DNA from 2 places in the Enterococcus sp. DJ147D b genome. Region 1 is predicted to be linked to the other one. Evidence: predicted binding sites of a transcription regulator. Region 1 holds the regulator's gene; the other holds the start of a gene.

The links. Region 1 encodes NrdR, which represses ribonucleotide reductase genes. Its sites were predicted from a motif close to ACACNATATATNGTGT; they were not measured.
Region 2: nrdD (anaerobic ribonucleoside-triphosphate reductase) is a predicted target of NrdR. The motif match lies at 1,617-1,632, and genes of this name have one in related genera.

What each region holds. Positions count from the first base shown of each region.
Region 1 is NZ_CM177104.1:1,144,305-1,147,604, forward strand. Features, by position in the region: gene mutM (DNA-formamidopyrimidine glycosylase) at 1-75, shown strand, start outside; gene coaE (dephospho-CoA kinase) at 48-665, shown strand; gene AC4BD1_RS05500 (CsbD family protein) at 867-1,199, shown strand; gene nrdR (transcriptional regulator NrdR) at 1,468-1,968, shown strand; gene AC4BD1_RS05510 (replication initiation and membrane attachment family protein) at 1,982-3,300, shown strand, end outside.
Region 2 is NZ_CM177104.1:1,860,686-1,863,985, forward strand. Features, by position in the region: gene AC4BD1_RS08800 (ABC transporter permease) at 1-669, opposite strand, end outside; gene AC4BD1_RS08805 (ABC transporter ATP-binding protein) at 659-1,426, opposite strand; gene nrdD (anaerobic ribonucleoside-triphosphate reductase) at 1,732-3,300, shown strand, end outside.

The sequences.
Region 1 (3,300 bases):
ATTGTCAAAATAAAAGTTGCACAAAGGGGGACTCATTATTGTCCAAAATGTCAGCAACTAAAATTGCCAAAGTAGGTTTCGTTTTAGGTTTAACTGGAAGTATTGCAACAGGTAAAAGTACAGCAGCTGAAGTTTTTAAAAAACATGGGATTCCAGTAATTGATGGTGACGTAGTGGCAAGAGAAGTTGTCGAACCTGGAACTGATGGTTTGATGGCAATCGTTGAAGTATTTGGCAAAGAAATCTTGAATGAAGATGGTACACTAAATCGTAAAAAATTAGGTACTGTCGTATTTGCAAACGATGAATCGCGGCAAACCTTAAATCGTGTATTGAATCCGTTTATCCGTGGACGTATCAAACAACAAATTGCTGAGAAAAAAAGACAGAATCCCTTAGTTGTTGTTGATGTTCCTTTACTGTTTGAAGGGCACTATGAACGTTACATGGATGCTGTAGCAGTTGTTTATACTACAGAAGCGATTCAGCTTGAACGATTGATGAAACGAAATCAATTAACAGAAACTGAAGCATTAAAACGAATAAAGACGCAGTGGTCAATCGAAGTGAAAAAAGAACGAGCGGATATTTTGTTTGATAATACTCGAACAAAAGAAGAATTAGTCCAACAAGTCGAGTCATGGCTAAAGCAACAATCTTTATAACAGATTAAAAATACAAAAGCAAAGTGCTTCGTTAGCTAAACGGAGTGCTTTGCTTTTTAGTTTAATGCTTTTTTTGCTTACAAGTCATCAAAGACGTGAAATAAGTATTTTTACATCTATGAGAATGATCAATTAGTCGTATATTTTGAGTATCTTGTTCATTTTTGTTATGCTAAAGATAAGAAAAGGGGAGGGATTTGTATGGGAAATATCAAGAATCAAAAAGATAAAGTTGTCGGATCTGCCAAAGAAAAGATTGGTGAGTTACTTGATAAAGAAGAATTAAAAAATGAAGGCCGTGTACAAGCCGAGATTGGGAAAAAGAAAGCAGACCAATATAAAGAACGAATTGCTGAACTAGATGATCAACAAGCAGAAAAAGAAGCACGTCAACAAGATCTGACACAAGAACGAAAAAAAGAAATGACTGATCGAACAAAAAAGCCACTCCCAGACGCTGAACACATCCCTGATGAACAAAAAATTGAAGAACAACGGTTAAAACATTACACTGGTATTGAAGAAAAATTGTAGTTTTTGAAAACATGAGTCATGTTTTCAAAAGGAAACAGTTGAAAATCTTTCACAGTTTCGTTTTGATCGTCAAATGAGTTGTGATAAACTTTTGTCACAACTCATTTTTTTGCGATGAATGGATAAAAACGCTTTATGGCCGATGAAAACTGCATCTTTTTAGTTGAGAAAGTCGCTTAACATAAAAGTTTCATGTTATAATGCAACTAACTATGAAAGAGCAGAATGTTCTTTTTATAAAACTTAAATGATACATGAGGTGAACTAAATGAGATGTCCAAGATGTCAACATAATAATTCCCGTGTTATTGATAGTCGTCAAGCAGATGATGGTCGGGCGATTCGTCGTCGACGTGAGTGTGAAAATTGCTCATTTCGTTTTACAACATTTGAAAGAATCGAAGCTGCACCACTGCTAGTTATCAAGAAAAACGGTGAGCGTGAAGAGTTTAATCGAGATAAGATTTTAAGAGGATTGATTCGTTCAGCCGAAAAACGTCCAGTTGCTATGGAGCAAATGGAGCAAATTGTGAACCATGTAGAAAATCGTGTCCGAAGTTTGGGCGAAAACGAAGTATCAACCAATTTAATTGGGGAATATGTCATGGAAGATCTTGTAAATTTGGATGAAATTGCCTATATTCGTTTTGCAAGTGTGTATCGCCAATTTAAAGATATGTCTGTATTCTTAAAAGAGTTGCAAGATATCGTAGAGAAGGCAAAAGAAAATAACAATTCTAAAGATACCGAAGACGAAAGTACAGAATAAAGGGGGCATTTCCTTGGAAAATGCTTGGAAAGAGCTTCAACCAAAAAATATCTACCAAGGAAGAAAGCGGAGTCCTTTAAAAGAAGAAAATCGAAATGCGTTGCTCTATCTTTACCAACCTTTGATTGGTGGAGAAGCGCTTAGTATTTATCTTACTCTTTTGACAGAAATTTCTTTAGAGACTGGCCAAGGACCAGAAGGACTTCACGCAGATTTATTGAGTAGTCTTGGTTGTGGTATTCCTCAATTTTACGAAGCACGAAAAAAACTTGAGGGAATTGGCTTATTAGATGTTTATTATAAAGAAGACCCTAGCCTAGGTGCATGTTTCCTGTATGAATTACTGGAACCAATGTCGGTGAAACAATTCTTTATGGATTCTGTTTTAAGTTTTTTACTATTAGAAAAGGTTGGTCAACGTCGCTTTGATCAGTTAGTTAAACATTTCGAACCAAAAAAACTTTCAACAGAAGGCTATCAGAAAAAAACTAAAAAATTTTTAGAAGTGTACCAATTTAACGAGGCATCCTTTGCCGCTGACAAACAGCAAATCGAGAAGCTGGAAGAAACATTTACTGAGCAAGCAATAACGAAACGGTTACCTGAAAAAAGCACGATTGACTGGTCTTTTTTGACAAACTGGTTGCAAAAAAAACATATTGACAAACCAGATGAACCAACCATCAAACAACTCGAAATGTACCAACAATTGTATGGATTGGATGATTTAGCTTTAGGTGAGAAAATCGTTGAAGCGTACGACTTCACAGAGCAAAAAATTTCTTTGAAAGAACTTCAAAAAATCTTTTTGGCAAACCCTGTGAGTCAATCATCTACGCTAAAGGTACCTGCAGAAAATCTAGACAGCACCGAAATCAAAAAGGTGGAATCAGCGCCTAATCATGGACAACTGTCTGCAGCCTCTGTGCAGTTAATCAAAGAGGCCCAAAGTGTTCCGCCAATGAAATATTTAGAGTCAATCAAAAAAGAAAAAAATGGGTATGTATCTAAATCAGAAACGTGGTTGATGCAAGAGCTTGTTTCTCGCTCAGGGCTTCCAAGTAGTGTCATCAATGTGCTATTGAATTACGTATTGGTCATCAAAAATCAAGCAAGTTTAGGGACAAACTATGTCAACACAATTGCTAACGAATGGGCACAACAGAAAATCATGACAGCGGAAGATGCTATTGCTCATATTAAAAAGAAAAGCCAAGAAAGCGCAGAGAAAAAGCAAACGAGAAACTACTCAAATACTCGTCGAAATGTGCGCCGAGAAAAATTACCTGATTGGGTAAATCAACCAAAAGATGAGAAGAAAATCAGTCAAGA
Region 2 (3,300 bases), 720 kb from region 1:
GCGAAAATGAATTGCGCCAAAATAACCGCTTGTCAATAGAAACAATCCGATGATGCCCAGCAAACGGTGTCTGGTTCGTAAACGCATTTTTTTACTAACTACTCGCTCTGCATTTCCAAAACTTTGGATCATTGGGTAACGCCAAATTTTCCAAGTAGAGTGCACCGATACAATCAAAATAATCAGAAAAAATACAACCAATGTATCAACGATGGACGACCAAGCAACAAAAAATGGACTATCGATTTGCATTCGCATCATTCGAACTAAAATCATTTGAAAAAGTTTTGAAAAAACAATCCCTAACAAAATACCTGTCACACAAGAGAATAGACCAATCACCATCGTCTCAATCAGATAGATCGAAGAAATTTGAAACTTACTTACCCCAAACAATTGATAGATACCAATTTCTTTTTCACGACGATTTAGAAAAAAACGATTCGCACTATAAACAAAAAATAGTAACACCAACGTAATCATAAACGTTCCAAAACCGAGTGCACCATCAATCGATCCGTCTTGACTCGCACGGCGAACTAACGATTGATCGTACGTCATCGAATTAAAAGAATAGTAAATCATGACTGAAAAAGTCAGACTAAAAAAATAAATCAAGTACCCCCGCGACTGTCTAAATAAACTTCTGGCAGCCAACTTATAAAGCATTGATCTTGCCACCTCCCCCGATTGTCGCTTGCATATCGATCACTTTTTCAAAAAATTCACTTCGCGAGCCGCGACGAACAACTTCAGAAAAAATCACACCATCTTTGATAAATAAAATGCGATTACAATAACTTGCGGTATAAGGATCATGAGTTACCATTAACACAGTTGCCTTTTCTTTTTGATTCATCAATGTTAAATAATTTAATAATTCTGTTGCTGACTTTGAATCAAGTGAGCCTGTTGGTTCATCTGCAAAAATAACTTTTGGATGAACAACTAAGGCACGTGCCGCCGCAATTCGTTGACGTTGCCCGACCGATAATTCATCTGGATAGCGTTTCATGATTTCTTCAATGTCTAGCAATTGTGCAACATGTAAGACACGCCGCTCCATTTCTTCTTTTGGCATCCGTTCCACTGCTAAAGGCAATAAAATATTATCTTTGGCATTCAATGTATCAACTAAGTTAAACTCCTGAAAAATAAAACCTAATTGCTTTCGTCTAAAATCACTAAGCTGACTACTCTTCATTTTAGTGATTTCTTTTCCTTCAATCGTGACACTTCCCATAGTTGGCAAACTGATCGTCGATAAGATATTCATCAAAGTTGTTTTCCCTGCACCACTTGGACCCATAATTCCTACGAATTCTCCTTCGTCCACAGTAAAAGAAAGATTGTCTAGTACTTTGACGGGCGCTAATTTATTTCCATAAATTTTACTGAGATGCTTCACCTCAATCATTCGTTCCATATGTTTGCCCTCCTAAAATATTCCTCACTACTTTTATTATACTTGCATCGTAGCATAGTCTTTTGTTTTTTTCTCTTTAGTTTTTGTCACTTTGAGTAAAAAAAATGTTTTTTTATTTTTTTTTTGCTTTTTTTATTCATTTTATAAATCCTGTGTTTGCACGTTTTCACTTTTTTTCACAAAGGAATATACACCATATATGGTATATTCACTTGTTTATACATCAAATAACCCCCTACATATAGTTGCCCGTTTTATTAATTTGTTTTATGATAGACAAGAAGAATTTAGTAGGAGTTGAGAAGATGAAGGTAAACTATAAAGAAATGCCAGCCAACGAAGTACAATCCCCCACAATCAAAATCATTAAACGTGATGGTCGTCACGTCGACTTTGATGAACAAAAAATCAATGAAGCATTAGTCAAAGCTGAGAAGAAAATTCATGGCTCTTTGTCTCCCCTTGCCTATGAACGGATTCAGTCAATCGTTGACTTAGTTGTCGCCGAAATCAAGAGCCGTTTTGTTGAAAATGTCAAAATCTATGAAGTTCAAAATATCGTTGAGCACATTCTACTTGAAAAAAATGAATATGAACTTGCTGAAGAATATATCCGTTATCGTACACGACGTGATTTTGAACGTAGCAAAGCAACTGATATCAACTTTTCCATTGAAAAATTGATCAACAAGGATCAAACAGTTGTCAATGAAAATGCGAATAAAGACAGTAATGTTTTTAATACGCAACGTGATCTGACTGCTGGAATCGTTGGTAAGTCAATTGGTTTGAAAATGTTACCTCCTCATATTGCCAATGCCCATCAAAAAGGCGATATCCATTATCATGATTTAGACTATCATCCATATACACCAATGACCAATTGTTGTTTGATTGACTTTAAAGGCATGTTAAATAATGGTTTTAAAATTGGGAATGCTGAAGTTGAATCACCAAAATCGATTCAAACAGCAACTGCCCAAATCTCACAAATCATCGCCAATGTAGCTTCTAGTCAGTATGGTGGTTGTTCGGCTGATCGCACAGATGAACTACTTGCGCCATTTGCTGAATTAAATTATCAAAAACATTTAAAAGATGCACAAGAATGGGTCGAAACAACAGAACGACAAGAAGCTTACGCCAAAGCAAAAACAAAAAAAGATATCTTTGATGCAATGCAAAGTTTAGAATATGAAATCAATACCTTGTTTACCTCTAATGGACAAACACCTTTCACCTCTCTTGGCTTTGGACTTGGTGAAAATTGGTTTGAACGTGAAATTCAAAAGGCTATTTTACAAATTCGAATCAATGGACTTGGAAGCGAAAAACGAACAGCCATTTTTCCAAAACTCATTTTTACACTCAAAGCTGGCGTGAATCTTGCGCCAACGGATCCAAACTATGATATTAAAGAATTAGCTTTGGAATGTGCAACCAAACGGATGTACCCAGATATTTTAAATTATGACAAAATTGTTGAACTAACAGGTAGTTTCAAAGTCCCAATGGGTTGTCGCTCATTCTTACAAGGATGGAAAGACGAAAATGGAACAGAAATCAATGTGGGGCGCATGAATCTAGGTGTAGTCACGCTAAACTTACCTCGAATTGCAATGGAAGCAAAAGGAAGTCAAGAAAAGTTTTGGCAACTATTAGCTGATCGTCTTGAAATCATGAAGGATGCCTTGGTTTATCGCGTAGAACGTTGTAAAGAAGCTATCCCTGCAAATGCGCCAATTCTATATATGTACGGGGCTTTCGGTAAACGTCTTTCACGTACAGATGCTGTGGATGAACTCTTTAAAAATCGTCGGGCAACTGTGTCCCTTGGCTACATTGGATTGTATGAAGTAGCCTCTGCTTTTTAC